2 regions of the Micromonospora sp. WMMA2032 genome follow, and region 2 is predicted to be linked to the other one. Evidence: predicted binding sites of a transcription regulator. Region 2 holds the regulator's gene; the other holds the start of a gene.
The links. The regulator HrcA, encoded in region 2, represses chaperone genes, less so after heat shock. The targets are predictions, from matches to a motif close to GGTTNGCACNCTCNNNNNGAGNGTGCNAACC.
Positions count from the first base shown of each region.

Region 1: groES (co-chaperone GroES) is a predicted target of HrcA. The motif match lies at 4,701-4,731, and genes of this name have one in related genera.

Region 1 is NZ_CP024052.1:5,084,753-5,093,637, reverse strand. It holds gene CO540_RS23690 (WhiB family transcriptional regulator) at 1-314, shown strand, start outside; partial or broken gene CO540_RS31385 (molybdopterin-dependent oxidoreductase) at 687-1,757, opposite strand; partial or broken gene CO540_RS31380 (molybdopterin-binding oxidoreductase) at 1,983-2,414, opposite strand; gene groL (chaperonin GroEL) at 2,538-4,184, opposite strand; gene groES (co-chaperone GroES) at 4,255-4,569, opposite strand; gene CO540_RS23670 (methyltransferase domain-containing protein) at 4,823-6,055, shown strand; gene ybaK (Cys-tRNA(Pro) deacylase) at 6,122-6,601, shown strand; gene CO540_RS23660 (sugar ABC transporter substrate-binding protein) at 6,797-7,900, shown strand; gene CO540_RS23655 (ATP-binding cassette domain-containing protein) at 8,004-8,822, shown strand; gene CO540_RS23650 (sugar ABC transporter permease) at 8,819-8,885, shown strand, end outside.
Region 2 is NZ_CP024052.1:5,661,523-5,670,407, forward strand. It holds gene hemW (radical SAM family heme chaperone HemW) at 1-1,188, shown strand, start outside; gene CO540_RS26325 (DUF4870 domain-containing protein) at 1,232-1,873, opposite strand; gene hrcA (heat-inducible transcriptional repressor HrcA) at 2,050-3,072, shown strand; gene dnaJ (molecular chaperone DnaJ) at 3,146-4,291, shown strand; gene CO540_RS26340 (16S rRNA (uracil(1498)-N(3))-methyltransferase) at 4,293-5,027, shown strand; gene CO540_RS26345 (SDR family NAD(P)-dependent oxidoreductase) at 5,119-5,880, opposite strand; gene CO540_RS26350 (histidine triad nucleotide-binding protein) at 5,957-6,307, shown strand; gene CO540_RS26355 (serine hydrolase) at 6,310-7,686, shown strand; gene CO540_RS26360 (PhoH family protein) at 7,820-8,878, shown strand.

The DNA of each region.
Region 1 (8,885 bases), 580 kb from region 2:
GTGGCCGCGACAGCGCCCAGTTCTTCCACCCGGACGGCGAGCGCGGCTCCTCCCGACTGCGCCGGGAGACCGGCGCCAAGTCCGTGTGCCGCGCCTGCCCGGTGCGCGCCGAGTGCGCCGCCCACGCCCTCGCGGTCCGCGAGCCCTACGGCGTCTGGGGCGGCTTCAGCGAGTCCGAGCGGCTGCGCCTGCTCGCCCTCGGCTGGGAGGACCTGGCCGACCGCCGGCAGAGCCGGGTGGACATCGCCCGGCTGGAGGCGCGCCTCGGCCGGCCGCACAAGACCGCCGTGCCGGACCAGCGCAAGGTTGCCTGACCCACCGCGCTCCTTCCGATGCCGCGCCCCGTCCCGGGGCGCGGCATCGCCGCTTCGGCCACCCTTCCGGCTGCCTAGGAACTTGATGACCTGAACGACTCAGGCGAGTGACGGCAGCGCCCGCAGCAGCGGCCGCCCCGAGGCGTGGGGGTCGACCCCGAAACCGAATCGTTCACGTCATCAAGTTCCTAGGCAGGTCCGAGGCCCTTCCCGACCCCCGCGGATCGCCTCTGCCTCACCTGGCCGACCGCCGCACGGCCCGCCAACGCGGTCACCCCGTCCCGCCCGGTCACGCCCCGGACCGCCGCGCCCCGCATCGCCACACCGCGTCGCGGTCCGTAGCGTCTGACGGCGCCGACGGGCCTGGACCGGTCAGGCGACGGTGACCGTGACGGTGTGCCAGCCGGTGGCGCCGTCGGGGGCCACCGGGCTGCGCCGCTCCGGCTGCGTCTCGCCGGCCGCGTCGGTGGCGCGTACCTGGAGGGTGTGCTCCCCGGGCGCGGCGTCCCATCGCCACGACCACTGCACCCAGGTGTCCGTCGACACCGCCGGGGCCAGCGTCGCCTCCCGCCATGGGCCGTCGTCCACGCGTACCTCGACGCGGCGGACGCCGCGGTGCTGCGCCCACGCCACCCCGGCGACCGTCACCGGGCCGGCGGCCGGGCGGCTGCGGGCACGCGGGGTGTCGATCCGGGACTGGGTCTTGACCGGGCCCTGGGCGGACCAGCCGCGCGGCACCCAGTACGCGTCGAAGTCGGCGAAGCTGGTCAGCTCCAGCTCGGTGACCCACTTGCACGCCGAGACGTACCCGTAGAGGCCGGGCACCACCATCCGCACCGGGAAGCCGTGCTGGACCGGCAGCGGCTCGCCGTTCATCCCCACCGCCAGCAGCGCGTCCCGCCCGTCGCGCAGCACCGAGGTGGGGGTGCCGCAGGTCCAGCCGTCCACCGCGCGCCCGACCACCTGGTCCGCACCCTCCTCCGGGTCGGCCTCGTCGAGCAGCTCCTTGATCGGCACGCCGAGCCAGCGGGCGTTGCCGATCAGGTCACCGCCGACCTCGTTGGAGACGCAGGCCAGGGTCACGTACCGCTCGACCATCGGGCGGGCGAGCAGGTCGTCGAAGCTCAGCTCGATCGGGTTGCGGACCCGGCCGTGGATGCGCAGCCGCCAGGTCACCGGGTCCACCTGCGGCACCACCAGCGCGGTGTCGATCCGGTAGAACTCGCGGTTCGGCGTGACGTAGGGGGCGAGCCGGGGCAGCGACAGGTCCGCGCCGGCCGGTACCGGCGGCGCGGGCATCGCGGGCGCGGGCAGCGTCACCGCCTCCCGGGCCGCCGAGACGCCACGCCGGCCGGCCAGCCAGTGCCCGCCGAGCCCGGCCACCGCCGCCGCCCCGGTCAGCAGGCCGACGCCCCGCAGGAACCGACGTCGCGACTCCGGAACGTCGTGCCGGGCCGGCTCCCAGCCGCCCGGGGTCTCCTCCTCGCGCGCGAACGCGGCAGCCGCCGGGGGTGGCGGGGGTGGCGGGGGCGTGGAAGGGGGCGTCCCGGCCGGCTCACCGGCGGCCAGGTCGACCTCGTGGCGGTCCGGCACCTGTCCGGCGCGCGCCCGGTCGACCCCGGCGCGGTCCGGCCCCTGCCCGGGGCGCGCCCGGTCGACCTCGGCGCGGTCCGGGCTCAACGGGCCGGCGACGAACGCCCAGAGCGTCAGTCCGCCGAGGCCGGCGCCGACCAGGGAGGGCAGCGCGTCGAACGCGTCCGCGCCGGGTCGGGTCAGCGCGGCGGCGACGCCGAGCACGGCGAACACGGCGATGCCGGCCAGGCCGACCGCCAGTCGCCGGGCCGCCGCCAGGCCGAGCAGCGCCGCGAAGCCGGCCAGCAGCAGCGCCGTCCCGACCAGCAGGGCGATCTTGTCGTACGTGCCGAAGACGGCGATGGCGAACTGCTTGAGCGGCTCGGGCACCAGGTCGACGACGACACCGCCGACGGCGATCAGCGGGGCGGACCGGGGGCCGGTCAGGACGGCCACCGGCTCGGCGGTGCCGAGCGCCACCACGGCGGCGACGACACCGGCAAGCGCCGCGTGGCGGCGGGAGATCATGCGCACGCCGTCCAGTCTGGTCGACCGGGCGGGCCGGCTGCCAATCTCGTCAGCGTTCCGTAAGCACGTCGGGGCACACCGCCGGCTCGGCGGTGCGCCCCGACGTCGGGCGTACTCCTCGGGTCAGAAGCCCGGGCCGTGCTGGTGGCCGTGGCCGTGCGAGTGGCCGTGCCCACCGGCGGCGGCCGGCTCCGGCTCGGCCGGCTTCTCCACGACCAGGCTCTCGGTGGTGAGCAGCAGGCCGGCGATCGACGCGGCGTTGGAGACCGCGTTGCGGGTCACCTTCACCGGGTCGAGGATGCCGGACTTGGCCAGGTCGACGTACTCGCCGGTGGCGGCGTCGAGGCCGGTGCCCCACTCCTGGGCGACGACCTTCTGCACCACCACGTAGCCGTCGTGCCCGGCGTTCTGCGCGATCCAGCGCAGCGGCTCGACCAGCGCCTTGCGCACGATCGAGACGCCGACCTTCTCCTCGCCGGTGAAGCCCAGGTCGTCGTCGAGCACCGGCAGGATCTGGGCCAGCGCGGCGCCGCCGCCCGGGACCGTGCCCTCCTCGACCGCGGCCTTGGTCGCGGCGATGGCGTCCTCGATGCGGTGCTTGCGCTCCTTCATCTCGACCTCGGTGGCCGCGCCGACCTTGATCACCGCGATGCCGCCGGAGAGCTTCGCCAGCCGCTCGGCCAGCTTCTCCCGGTCCCACTCGGAGTCCGAGGCCTCGATCTCCTTGCGGATCTGGGCGACCCGGTCGGCGACCTCGGAGGACTGACCGCCACCGTCGACGACGGTGGTGTTCTCCTTGTCGACCACGACGCGACGGGCGGTGCCGAGCACCTCCAGGCCGACCTGGTCGAGCTTGTAGCCCAGCTCCGGGGCGACCAGCTCGGCGCCGGTCAGGATGGCCATGTCCTGGAGCATCGCCTTGCGGCGGTCGCCGAAGCCGGGGGCCTTGACCGCGCAGACCTTGATGGTCTTGCGGATGGCGTTGACCACCAGCGTGGACAGGGCCTGGCCCTCGACGTCCTCGGCGACGATGAGCAGCGGCTTGTTGTTCTGGAGGACCTTCTCCAGCAGCGGCAGCAGCTCCTCGATGGCCGAGATCTTCTGCGTGGTGATCAGGATGTACGGGTCCTCCAGGACCGACTCCTGCCCCTCCACGTCGGTGACGAAGTTCGGCGAGATGAAGCCCTTGTCGAACTGGAGACCCTCGGTCACCTCCAGCTCGGTGGTGAGCGCCGAGCCCTCCTCGACGGTGATGACACCGTCGCGGCCGACCCGCTCCATCGCCTCGGCGATCAGCTCGCCGATGGTGGAGTCCTGCGCGGAGACGGTCGCGACGTGCGCGATCGACTCCTTGCTGGCGACCTCGACGGCCTTGCCGAGCAGCGCCTCGGAGACCTTGGCGGCCGCCGCGTCGATGCCCCGCTTCAGGCCGGTCGGGTTGGTGCCGGCGGCCACGTTGCGCAGGCCCTCGCGGACCATGGCCTGGGCCAGCACGGTGGCGGTGGTGGTCCCGTCGCCGGCGACGTCGTTGGTCTTGGTCGCCACCTCCTTGACCAGCTGCGCGCCGAGGTTCTCGTACGGGTTGGTGAGCTCGATCTCCTTGGCGATGGTCACGCCGTCGTTGGTGATCGTGGGCGCACCGAACTTCTTGTCCAGGACGACGTTGCGACCGCGCGGGCCGAGGGTGACCTTGACCGCGTCCGCGAGGGCGTTGACACCGTGCTCGAGCAGGTGCCGGGCGTCGTCCGAGAAGCTGAGGATCTTCGCCATCAGTATCCCTTCGAAGCGACGTTGCCCCGGCCCGGCGAGCCGGACCGGGGCAACGACACTGATCGGTTGCTTACTTCTCGATGACCGCGAGGACGTCGCGGGCGGAGAGCACCAGGTACTCCTCGCCGGCGTACTTGACCTCGGTGCCGCCGTACTTCGAGTAGAGGACGGTGTCGCCGACCTTCACGTCGACCGGCACGCGGTTGCCCTTGTCGTCGATCCGGCCCGGGCCGACAGCGAGGACGGTGCCCTCCTGCGGCTTCTCCTTGGCGGTGTCGGGGATCACGATGCCCGAGGCGGTGGTGGTCTCGGCCTCGTTCGCCTGGACCACGATGCGGTCCTCGAGCGGCTTGATCGCAACCTTGGTCGCGGTAGTCACGGGCATACCCTCCCGGGTACTTGGTGTCGTTACCGGTCGGCATGCCGACCAGCGTCAATCTGCCACATGCCACCGGGCGGGGCCGTCGTCGCGGGTGCCGGTCCGCCTGGCGCTCAACCCCCGGGCACGGGCCCGGGCGTTGGCACCCTCAGGGTGAGAGTGCTAATCGCAGGTTATTCCTCGGCTAGCACTCCGTCAAGGAGAGTGCCAGCGCGTCGCCCGCCGTGTCGGCCACCAGGCGGGTCGGGAGAATGAGCGGGTGGACCTCGACCAGCTCACCGCGCTGCGTACCCCCGAGGGGTCGGCCGCGCTCGCCGCGGCGGCGCGGGTGGCCGGCGGCGACCCCCTGGCGGCGGCCGCCGCGCTGCGCTCGGCCGGGATCCCGGGCGGGCTCGCGGCGGCGGCGCTGACCCAGGCGGAGCTGCGCCGCCGGGCCGCCGGCAAGTTCGGCGCGGTGGCGGCCGGGATGTTCTTCACCCGGCCGGGGCTGGAGCAGGCCACCCGCCGGGCGGTCGCCGACCGGCGGGCCGCGCGGCTGCGCGCCGCGGGCGTGACCACGCTCGCCGACCTGGGCTGCGGGCTGGGCGCCGACGCGCTCGCCGCGGCCCGCGCCGGCATCCGGGTGTACGCGGTGGAGGCCGACCCGGTCACCGCGGCGATGGCCGCCGCGAACGCCGAGGCGGCCAGGCTGGCCGACCTGGTCACGGTGGAGTGCGGCGACGCCACCACGTTCGACGTGAGCCGGGTCGACGGGGCGTTCTGCGACCCGGCGCGACGACGGGCCGGCACCGGCCGGCGCATCTTCGACCCGAACGCCTACTCGCCGCCGTGGGACTTCGTCGTCGGGCTGGCCGAGCGGGTGCCGCGCACCGTGGTCAAGGTGGCGCCCGGGCTGGACCACGCGCTGATCCCGGCCGGCGCCGAGGCGGAGTGGGTGAGCGTCGACGGGGACCTGGTGGAGGCCGCGCTCTGGTGCGGGCCCCTCGCGGACGTCCCCCGCCGCGCCACCGTGCTGCGGGAGAAGGAAGGGCCCCCTGTTAACGCCTCCGGTAGAGGAAGGGCCCCCTCTTATCACCTCACCGGCACCGGCGCGGTCGACGCGGCGGTAGGCCCGGTCCGGCCGTTCCTGTACGACCCGGACCCGGCCGTGGTGCGCGCGCACCTGGTCGCCGAGCTGGCGGCCGACCTCGACGCCACCCTCGCGGACCCGTCGATCGCCTACCTCTACGCGGACGCGGCCCGGCTCACCCCGTACGCGCGCTGCCTGGAGGTCACCGACGTGCTGCCGTTCTCGCTCAAGCGCCTGCGCGCGCTGCTGCGGGAGCGCCGGGTCGGCCGGGTGGAGATCCTCAAGCGCGGTTCGGCGCTGGAGCCGGAGAAGCTGCGCCGCGACCTGCGCCTGGCCGGCGAGGCGGCGGCCAGCCTGGTGCTCACCCGGGTGGCCGGTGCGCCCACCGTGCTGATCTGCCGCCCGGTGCCGGCCGCCGCCTGACCGCCGTCCCCGGCCGGCGCCCGTTCCGGCTCGCCGGGGAGCCGCAGCCGGGTTAGCTTGACGGTCATGGCGGGACAGGGCACTCCGGCGACCGCGCTGCTGGCCAAGCGGAAGATCGCGCACAGCACGCACCCGTACGACGTCTCGCCGGACGCGCCGAACTACGGCGCGCTGGTCGCCGCCGCGCTCGGGGTGCCGCCGGAGCGGGTGTTCAAGTCGCTGGTCACCGAGGTGGACGGCGAGCTGACCGTGGCCGTGGTGCCGGTGACCGGCGAGCTGGACCTGAAGGCCCTCGCCGCGGCGGTGGGCGGCAAGCGGGCCGCGCTGGCCGACCGGACAGTGGCCGAACGGGCGACCGGCTACGTCCGGGGCGGGATCAGCCCGCTCGGGCAGCGCCGGCGACTGCCGACGGTGGTCGACGCCTCCGCGTCGACACACCCGACGGTGTACGTCTCGGCCGGCCGCCGGGGCCTGCAGGTGCAGCTCGCGCCGGGTGACCTGGTGGCGCTCACCGGGGCGCGGACCGCCCCGATCGCCGCCGGTTGAACCACCCGTAGCGGACGGTGGGAGCGTTTCCGCCGCGGGTGTCGGCCGGGTGACAACCGCGTTGCTGAATTGTTACCGCCGCCAACAAACTTCTGACCTCGGCACTCTTGCGGAGCGCGGGAAGCGCGGAATACGTTGCCGGACACAACAAAACATCGACCTCTACTCCCCCACCCCCCGAAAGGACCCGTGCACATGCGCAAGGGACTCCTCACCTTCGCGGCCGTCGGTCTCCTCGCGACCGGCAGCATGGCCGCCTGTGGTGACAACGGCGGTTCTTCCGACCAGGCCGGCGGCTCCAGCGACAAGAAGCCGAAGATCGGCGTGATCCTGCCGGACAGCAAGTCCTCCGCCCGCTGGGAGGGCGCGGACCGCAAGTTCCTCAAGGAGGCGTTCGACGCCGCCGGCGTGGAGTCGGACATCCAGAACGCGCAGAACGACAAGACCGCGTTCCAGACCATCGCCGACCAGATGATCACCAACGGCGTCAACGTCCTGATGATCGTCAACCTGGACTCCGGCACCGGCAAGGCCGTGCTCGACAAGGCCAAGTCGCAGGGCGTCGCCACCATCGACTACGACCGGCTGACCCTGGGCGGCTCCGCCCAGTACTACGTCAGCTTCGACAACGAGGCCGTCGGCAAGCTCCAGGGCGAGGGCCTGAGCAAGTGCCTGACGGACAAGGGCGTCAAGAACCCGTCGATCGCGTACCTCAACGGCTCGCCGACCGACAACAACGCCACCCTGTTCAAGAACGGGTACGACTCGGTCCTCAAGCCGAAGTTCGACTCGAAGGAGTACACCAAGGTCGCCGACGACTCGGTGCCGGCCTGGGACAACGCGCAGGCCGCCACGATCTTCGAGCAGCAGCTGACCAAGGCCGGCGGCAAGATCGACGGCGTGCTCGCCGCCAACGACGGTCTGGGCAACGCGGCCATCTCGGTGCTCAAGAAGAACAAGCTCAACGGCAAGGTCCCGGTGACCGGTCAGGACGCCACCAAGGAGGGCCTGCAGAACATCCTCGCCGGTGACCAGTGCATGACCGTCTACAAGGCGGTCAAGAAGGAGGCGGACGCCGCCGCCGAGCTGGCCATCGCGCTCGCCAAGGGCGAGAAGAAGGAGACCGGCCAGACCGTCAAGGACCCGGAGGGCAACCGGGACGTGCCGGCCGTGCTGCTGGAGCCGAAGGCCATCTACAAGGACAACGTCAAGGACGTGGTGGCCGACAACTACGTCACCAAGGAAGAGCTCTGCACCGGTGCGTTCGCCAAGCTCTGCACCGACGCCGGCGTGAGCTGACCCAACCCGCTCAGGCGGCGCCGCCCGGCACGGGGAAACCCGGGTCGGGCGGCGCCCACGCCGGACGGGATCCGAGACCTCCCTCCGCCCAAAGGAGACACCCGTGTCCGCAACCCCCCTGCTGGAGCTACGCGGGATCGACAAGAGCTTCGGTCCCGTCCAGGTGCTGCGTGACGTCGCCTTCACCGCCCACCCCGGCGAGGTGACCGCGCTGGTCGGCGACAACGGCGCCGGCAAGTCGACCCTGGTCAAGTGCATCAGCGGCATCTACCCCACCGACGCCGGCGAGTTCCTCTTCGACGGCCGTCCGGTGAGCATCAGCAGCCCCCGGGACGCCGCCGCGCTCGGGATCGAGGTCGTCTACCAGGACCTGGCGCTCTGCGACAACCTCGACATCGTGCAGAACATGTTCCTCGGCCGGGAGAAGCGCAGCGGCATCGTGCTCGACGAGCCGACCATGGAGCAGATGGCCGCCGAGACCCTGGCCGGCCTGAGCGTGCGCACCGTGAAGTCGCTGCGCCAGCACGTGTCCAGCCTCTCCGGCGGCCAGCGGCAGACCGTCGCCATCGCCAAGGCGGTGCTCTGGAACAGCAAGCTGGTCATCCTGGACGAGCCGACCGCCGCGCTCGGCGTCGCGCAGACCGCCCAGGTGCTGGAGCTGGTCCGGCGGCTGGCCGACAACGGCCTGGCCGTCGTGCTCATCTCGCACAACATGAACGACGTCTTCGCCGTCTCCGACCGGATCGCCGCGCTCTACCTCGGCCAGATGGTCGCCCAGGTGAAGACCACCGACATCACCCACTCGCAGGTGGTCGAGCTGATCACCGCCGGCCGTTCCGGCGCCCTCGGCCTCGCCGGCGAACCGGGCAGCAACGGCACCGGCGCCGCGCCCGCCGACACCACCCCAGGAGCCGTCCGATGACCGCCACCGCCGTGAAGAAGGAAGGCCCCGCCGGCGTCGCCCCGGCGCCGACCGTGGGCAGCC
Region 2 (8,885 bases):
CGCGACGGCTCGCTGCCCGCCGCCGCCCGCCGCGCCGTCGGCGCCCGCGGCTTCGGCGTGTACGTGCACGTCCCGTTCTGCGCCAGCCGGTGCGGCTACTGCGACTTCAACACGTACACCGCGTCGGAGCTGGGCGGCGGGGCGAGCCGGGAGACGTACGCCGACAGCGTGCTGGCCGAGCTGGCGCTCGCCGACCGGGTGCTCGGCGACACGCCGCCGCCGCGGGTCGACACCGTCTTCGTCGGTGGCGGCACGCCCACCCTGCTGCCCGCCGACGACCTGGCCCGGATCCTCGACGGCATCGACCGCACCTGGGGGCTGGCCGCCGACGCCGAGGTGACCACCGAAGCCAACCCCGAGTCGGTCACCCCGGAGTCGCTCAAGACGCTGCGGGCCGCCGGCTACACCCGCATCTCGCTGGGCATGCAGTCCGCCGCGCCGGGGGTGCTCGCGGTGCTCGACCGCCGGCACAGCGCCGGCCGGGCCACCGCCGCGGCCCGGGAGGCGCGCGATGCCGGATTCGACCACGTCAACCTGGACCTGATCTACGGCACGCCGGGGGAGACGGCCGAGGACTTCGCCGCCTCGCTGGCGCAGGTGGTCGAGGCGGGGGTGGACCACGTCAGCGCGTACGCCCTGATCGTGGAGGACGGCACCCGGTTGGCCGCGCGGATGCGCCGGGGCGAGCTGCCGTACCCCTCCGACGACGTGGCGGCGGACCGCTACCTGGCCGCGGAGGAGGCGCTCGGCGCGGCCGGCTTCTCCTGGTACGAGGTGTCCAACTGGGCCCGCTCGGCGGCGGCGGCGTGCCGGCACAACCTGCTCTACTGGACCGGCGCCGACTGGTGGGGCCTGGGCCCGGGGGCACACAGCCACGTCGGCGGGGTGCGCTGGTGGAACGTCAAGCACCCGACCGCGTACGCGGCGCGGCTGGCCGAGGGCGCGTCACCGGCGCTGGCCCGGGAACGGCTGACGCCCGACGAGCAGCACATGGAGGACGTGATGCTGCGGGTGCGGCTCGCCTCCGGGCTGCCGCTGGACGTGCTCGACGAGGCCGGCCGGACCGGCGCCGAGCGGGCCCGGGACGCGGGGCTGCTGGACGCCGGGGCGTACGCGCGGGGCCTGGTGGTGCTGACCCTGCGCGGCCGGCTGCTGGCCGACGCGGTGGTCCGCGACCTGCTGCCCTGACCGGCGCCGGCCGGCCCCGTCGTCCGGGACCGGCCGGAGCGGATCACTTGATCAGGCTGGCCGACATCGGGTAGCGGTAGAGCTGACCCTCGTTGGCCTTCACCCCGGCCAGGATGCCGAAGACGATGCCGACGATCATGGCGCCGAAGCCGATCACCAGACCGATCAGGATGCAGGTGAGGATCCAGCCGACCAGCGCGATGACCGACCAGATGAGCTGGAAGTTGAGCGCGGCGATCGCGTGCGCCCGGACGGTGGGGGACTGGTTGCCCCGGGCCAGCAGCGCCACCAGCGGCGCGATCCAGCCCAGCACGCCGCCACCGATCAGCATCCCGGCGGCGCCGCCGAAGTGCGCGACCAGGGCCCAGGTCTTGTCGTCGTTGTTGGCGTAACCGGCCGGCGGGCCGTACCCGCCGCCACCGGGGTAGCCGGCGCCGTAGCCCGGCGCGCCGCCGCCCGGCGGGGGATAGCCACCCGGCGGCGGGTAGCCGCCGCCCGACGGGGGTTGGCCGCCCGGGGGTGGATAGTCACCGGGCGGGGGATAGCCGCCCGCCGCCGGTGCCCCGGACAGTGGTGCGGTGGGCGGCTCACCGGCAGGCGAGGAGCCGTAGGGCGCCGACGGCGCGGTCGGGTCGGGCTGGGGGCCGGGGTCCCCCGCTCCGGGAGGGCGAGGAGGTTCAGTCATGCACGTCACGGTAGGTCCCGCCGGCAAGTGGCACCAGGGCTGTTCGGCCCCGGCGCGTCGACGGAGGGCGGTGGGGCGCACCGGAGGTCCGTCGCTGATCATCGCGTCGGCGGGGGTGCCGACGTAGACTGGCACTCGCTACAGTCGAGTGCCAGCCGCGTCAGGAGGTGGGGGACATGGGTCTCGACGACCGGAAGCTCGCCGTGCTGCGCGCGATCGTCGAGGACTACGTCGCCACGCAGGAGCCGGTGGGCAGCAAGGCCCTGGTCGAGCGGCACCAGCTCGGCGTCTCGCCGGCGACCGTGCGCAACGACATGGCGGTGCTGGAGGAGGAGGGCTACATCCGGCAGCCGCACACCAGCGCCGGCCGGGTGCCCACCGACCGTGGCTACCGCCTCTTCGTCGACCGGCTGTCCCGGGTCAAGCCGCTCAGTCCGGCCGAGCGGCGGGCGATCGAGCGCTTCCTGGTCGGCGCCGTCGACCTCGACGACGTGGTGCACCGCACGGTCCGGCTGCTCGCGCAGCTGACCCGGCAGGTCGCCGTGGTGCAGTACCCGAGCCTGGCCCGCTCCAAGGTGCGCCACCTGGAGCTGGTGCCGATCTCCACCACCCGGCTGATGGTCGTCATGATCGCCGACACCGGGCGGGTCGAGCAGCGGCTGGTCGAGCTGCCCGCCCCGGTGCCCGCCGACGACGTCACCGCCCTGCGCCGGCTGGTCAACGAGAAGCTGGTCGGCTGCCAACTGGCCGAGACGCCGCCGCTGGTGCAGGCGCTGGTCGAGGAGTCCGCGCCCCAGCTGCGCCCGGCCATGACCACGCTCTCCACCGTGCTGCTGGAGACGCTCGTGGAACGGCACGAGGAGCGCATCGCGCTGGCCGGCACGGCCAACCTCACCCGGGGTGGCCTGCTCGACTTCCAGGGCTCGCTGCGCCCCATCCTGGAGGCGCTCGAGGAGGAGGTCGTGCTGCTCAAGCTGATCGGCGAGACGGAGCCGAGCACCACCCGGGTGCTCATCGGCGACGAGAACGAGATCGACAACCTGCGGGCCGCCTCGGTGGTCAGCACCGGCTACGGCCCGGGTGCCACGATCGTGGGTGGGCTCGGCGTGCTCGGGCCGACCCGGATGGACTACCCCGGCACCATCGCCACGGTGAGGGCCGTGGCACGCTACGTGGGCGAACTGCTGGCCCAGAACTGACCAGTCAGGGCCGACGGCCGGCCTCGGCCGACGACCGGCGTGACGCGAGACGAACATGAGGACACCGAACGCAGTGGCCAGGGACTACTACGGCATTCTCGGCGTGAGCCGGGACGCCTCCGACGACGAGATCAAGCGCGCCTACCGCAAGCTGGCGCGGCAGTACCACCCGGACGTGAATCCGGACCCGGAGGCACAGGAGAAGTTCAAGGACATCAACGCCGCGTACGAGGTTCTCTCGGACGACCGGAAACGGCAGATCGTCGACCTGGGTGGCGACCCGCTCGCCCCGGGCGGCGGGGGCGCCGGCGGTCCGGGTGGTCCCGGTGGCGCCGGCCCGTTCGTCGGCTTCCAGGACATCATGGACGCGTTCTTCGGCGGCGCGGCGGGCGGCAGCCGGGGTCCCCGGCCGCGCACCCGTCCGGGCGCGGACGCGATCCTGCGGCTGGAGCTCGACCTCAACGAGACCGCGTTCGGCGTCGAGGCGCCGATCACCGTCGACACCGCCGTGCTCTGCACCACCTGCTCGGGCGCCGGCACCGCCGCCGGCACCCACCTGGCCACCTGCGAGGCGTGCGGCGGTCGGGGCGAGGTCCAGTCGGTGCAGCGGACGTTCCTCGGCCAGGTGGTCTCCGCCCGGCCGTGCACCGTCTGCCAGGGCTACGGCACCACGATCCCGCACCCCTGCCCGACCTGCGCCGGCGACGGCCGGGTGCGCACCCGTCGCTCGCTGACCGTCAAGATCCCGGCCGGCGTCGAGGACGGCATGCGGATCCGCCTCGCCCAGCAGGGCGAGGTCGGTCCGGGCGGCGGCACCGCCGGCGACCTCTACGTCGAGATCCACGAGCGGCCGCACGACGTCTACTCCCGCAAGGGCGACGACCTGCACTGCCGGGTCACCGTGCCGATGACCGCCGCCGCGCTCGGCACCCGGTTGACCATCAAGACGCTCGACAGTGAGGAGACCGTCGACGTCAAGGCGGGCACCCAGCCCGGCAGCACCCTGCGCCTGCGCGCCCGGGGCGTGCCGCACCTGCGCGGCACCGGTCGTGGCGACCTCTACGTCCACCTGGACGTGCGGACCCCGACCAAGCTCGACGCCGACCAGGAGCGGATGCTGCGCGACTTCGCCAAGACCCGGGGCGAGGAGGTCGCCGAGCTGACCAAGCAGGGCGGCTTCTTCTCCCGGATGCGCGACGCCTTCAACGGGCACGCCTGAGGTGTCCGCCCCGCTGTTCCTGGTCGAGGCGCTGCCCACCGGTGACACGCTGACGCTGGACGGCCCGGAGGGGCACCACGCGGCCACCGTGCAACGGCTGCGCGTCGGCGAGGAACTGCTGCTCGCCGACGGCCGGGGCGGCACCGCCGCCGCGGTGGTCACCGCCGTCGGCCGGGGCACGCTCGACCTGCGGGTCACCACCCGGGGGTACGCGGACGCGTGCGTCCCCCGGCTGGTGGTGGTGCAGGGCATCGCCAAGGGCGACCGGGGTGAGCTGGCCGTGCAGGCGATGACCGAGGTGGGCGTGGACGAGATCGTGCCGTGGGCGGCGTCCCGCTCGGTCGTCCAGTGGCGCGGCGACCGGGGCGTACGGGCCCGGGAGAAGTGGGCGGCCACCGCCCGCGAGGCCGCCAAGCAGGCCCGCCGACCGTGGCTGCCGGTGGTGGCGGGAGCACCCGACGAGTCCACCGCCACGGTCACCCGACGGATCGCCGGCGCGGCGGCCGCCTTCGTGCTGCACGAGGAGGCAGAGGAGCGGCTGACCACCGCCGAGCTGCCGTCGACCGGCGAGATCGTGCTGGTGGTCGGCCCCGAGGGCGGCATCGCCGAGGCCGAGTTGACCGCGTTCACCGACGCCGGCGCCCACCCCGTCCGCCTGGGCCCCTCGGTGCTCCGCACCTCCACGGCCGGCGTAGCCGCCCTCTCCGTCCTCTCCACCCGCCTCTCCCGCTGGTAACCCTCGTCGATCTTGCACTTTGTGACTCGGCAAAGGTGACGAAACGCCCATCGCGAGGGCCGGAAGTGCAAGATCGCGGGGGAGGGCGGGGTCAGGTGCGGAGGTAGGAGGCGCCGTTGAGGTCGATGATGGTGCCGGCGGCCCACTCCGCTTCCGGGCTGGCCAGCCAGTGCACGGCGGCGGCGATCTCCTCGGGGCGGGCCACCCGGTGGAACGGGGACTGGGCCCGGACCGCGTCGCCGCGCTCGCTCTTGAGGTGCTCGTTGGTCATGTCCGTCTCGACGAAGCCGGGAGCCACACAGGCCACCCCGATGCCGTACGGGGCCAGCGCCACCGCCAGCGACTGCGCCATCGCGTTCATCCCCGCCTTGCTCGCCCCGTACGCCGGGTTCGCCGGCTCACCGCGGAACGCGCCCCGGGACGAGACGTTCACGATCCGGCCGCCCCGCTCCCGCATGTGCTGGGCGGCGCACCAGGCCGCGTTCGCGGCGCCGACCAGGTTGGTGTCGAGCACCTCCCGCCACCGCGCCCGCCACTGCTCGTAGCTGCTGCCGAAGACGGGGTGCGGCGGGTCCGCCGGGCCGAAGACGCCGGCGTTGTTGACCAGCACGTCGAGGCCCCCGAGCAGTCGGGCCGCCTCGTCCACCATGACCCGGACCGCGTCCGCGTCGGCCAGGTCGGCGCGGACCACCACGTGCCCGTCGCCGGGCAGCTCGCCGCGCAGCGCCTCGGCCAGCTCGGCCGAGTCCCGGTGGTGGATCGCCACCCGGTCCCCGCCGGCCGCGAACGCCCGCGCGACCGCCCGTCCGATGCCCCGCGAGGCCCCCGTCACCAGCACCGCCCGTCCCGCCATGCCGGCCATCCTGCCGCACCGCGCCGAGGGGTCGGCCGGGGCCCCGTCGGTCACCGCCCCTCCCTAGACTGCGGCGATGGGAGTCGACTGCCTGTTCTGCCGGATCGTCGCCGGAGAGATCCCGGCCACCATCGTCCGTGAGACCGCCACCACCCTCGCCTTCCGGGACATCGACCCGAAGGCGCCCACCCACGTGCTGGTGATCCCCAAGGAGCACTACGCGGACGTGGCCACGCTCGCCCAGGGCGACCCCGGGCTCGCCGGCGAGGTGCTCCACACCGCGGCCGTGGTGGCCGAGGAGGAGGGCCTGACGGTGGACGGCTTCCGGCTCATGTTCAACACCGGCCCGTACGGCGGCCAGGAGGTCTTCCACGTGCACGCCCACCTGCTCGGTGGCGCGCCGCTCGGCCCGATGCTCTGCCGGTGACCATGACCGGGATCTCCGACCGGCTCGACCGGATGGTGCGGCAGGCGCAGGCGAAGGGCCGGATCCCGGCGGTCTCGGCGGCCCTGCACCGGGCCGACCGCCCGCTCTGGACCTGCGCGGTGGGCGGCACCGGCAACGACACCCCGCTCGACGCCGAGACGGTCTTCCGGATCGGCTCGGTCACCAAGACCTTCACCGCGACGCTGGTCATGCAGTGCCGCGACGACGGCCTGCTCGACCTGGACGACCCGATCGGGCGGCACCTCGACCTCACCGCGCACGGCGAGCTGACCGTGCGCCGGCTGCTGTCGCACACCGCCGGCCTGCAACGCGAGCCGCACGGCGACGTGTGGGACAGCCTGCGCGCGCCCGCCGTCGACGAGCTGCTGGCGGACCTGACCCGGGTCGAGCGGGTGCTGCCCACCGGCCGGCGGTTCCACTACTCCAACCTCGGCATGGCGCTGCTCGGCGAGCTGGTCGCCCGGCTGCGGGGTGGCTCCTGGGCCGAGGTGCTCGCCGAGCGGGTGCTCGACCCGCTCGGGTTGACCGCCACCGGCGCCCGGCCGGGGGAGCGGGCGGCGACCGGTTTCCTGGTCGACGAATACTCCGACGAGGCGCACCCGGAACCGCCCACCGACTTCGGCGCGGTGGCGCCCGCCGCCCAGCTGTGGAGCACCGCGCCGGACATGGCGCGCTGGGCGGCGTTCCTGGCCGACCCGCGGGCGCTGGACCCGGCCGGCGCGGTCCTCGCCCCGGCCACGGTCGAGGAGATGCGCTGGCCGCTGACCACGACCGACGAGTCGCTCTGGGCGGCCGGTTTCGGGCTGGGGCTGATCCTGGTGCCGCAGCCGGCCCGGGTGACCCACGTGGGGCACGACGGCGCGATGCCCGGCTTCCTGGCCGCCGTCTACGGCCGGCGCGGCGGGGACGGCACCCCGGGCGCGATGGGCGCGGCGGTGCTCGGCTCGTCCGGCGCCGGGGTGGAGGTGTTCGACCTGGTGCACGACCTGCTCGCCGCCGCCGCCGAGCACGACCCGGCGGAGATCGAGCCGTGGCGACCCGGTCCACCCGCGCCCGATCACCTGCGCGGAATGCTGGGCCGCTGGTGGGGCGAGGGCTTCGAGTACGTCTTCTCCTGGCACGACGGCGCGCTGCGGGCCCGCGGCGCGGGCGACCCGGCCGGTAAGCCCCCGGCGGTGTTCGCGCCGCTGCCGGACCGGCCGGACGTGTTCCGCACGGTCTCCGGCCGGGAAGTGGGCGAGCTGCTCCGGCTGACCCGGGACGAGAAGGGCGTGGTGGTCCGGATGCACTGGGCGACCTACCGGTTCACCCGCCGCCAGGAGACCTTCGACGGCTACGACTTCCGGGTCGGCGGCTGAGCGCCGGAGCACCGGAAATGGACGCGGTGCGTGCGGTGCCGACCCGATACGATGGGAGCAACCGTACGCCGCGCCAGCAGGGCCCGGCGCCGAGATCGGAGAGCAGGTGGCGCAGGGCCCGACGGCCCGACCTATGACCGGCACCCCACCTCCCGGCCCGCCCCGTGTGCAGACCAGGATCACGGTCCCCGACCAGAAGATCATGGTTAACCTGCTCGGCGCGGGTGACGAGATCCTGCGACTCGTCGAACGCTCGGTCAACAGCGACGTCCACGTGCGCGGCAACGAGATCACCATCACCGGCGCGCCCGCCGACAACGCCCTCGCCGAGCGCCTCTTCAGTGAGCTGCTCGAACTGATCGAGAAAGGCGAGACCCTGACCACAGACGCCGTCCGGCGTACCGTCGGCATGCTCGAGCAGGGCAGCGCCGAGCGGCCCGCCGAGGTCCTGACGCTCAACATCCTCTCCCGGCGCGGCCGCACCATCCGTCCCAAGACGCTCGGGCAGAAGAAGTACGTCGACGCGATCGACGCGCACACCATCGTCTTCGGCATCGGTCCGGCCGGCACGGGCAAGACCTACCTGGCCATGGCGAAGGCCGTCCAGGCGCTCCAGGCCAAGCAGGTCAACCGGATCATCCTGACCCGGCCGGCCGTCGAGGCGGGCGAGCGGCTGGGCTTCCTGCCCGGCACGCTGAACGAGAAGATCGACCCCTACCTGCGCCCGCTCTACGACGCGCTGCACGACATGCTCGACCCGGAGTCCATCCCGAAGCTGATGGCCGCCGGCACGATCGAGGTCGCCCCGCTGGCATACATGCGCGGAAGGACGTTGAACGACGCGTTCATCATCCTGGACGAGGCGCAGAACACCACGCCCGAGCAGATGAAGATGTTCCTCACCCGGCTCGGCTTCGGTTCCAAGATCGTGGTCACCGGTGACGTCACCCAGGTGGACCTTCCGGGCGGGACGACCAGCGGCCTGCGCGTGGTCCGGGAGATCCTGAACAACGTCGAGGACGTGCACTTCGCCCAGCTCTCCAGCTCCGACGTGGTCCGCCACAAGCTGGTCGGCGACATCGTCGACGCGTACGCCCGCTGGGACGCCGAGCGGGAGAACCAGCAGGCGCAGAGCGTGCACGCCGTGCCGGGGCGGACCGCCCAGGGCGGCCGGGCCGGCCGGCGCCGCTAACCACCAG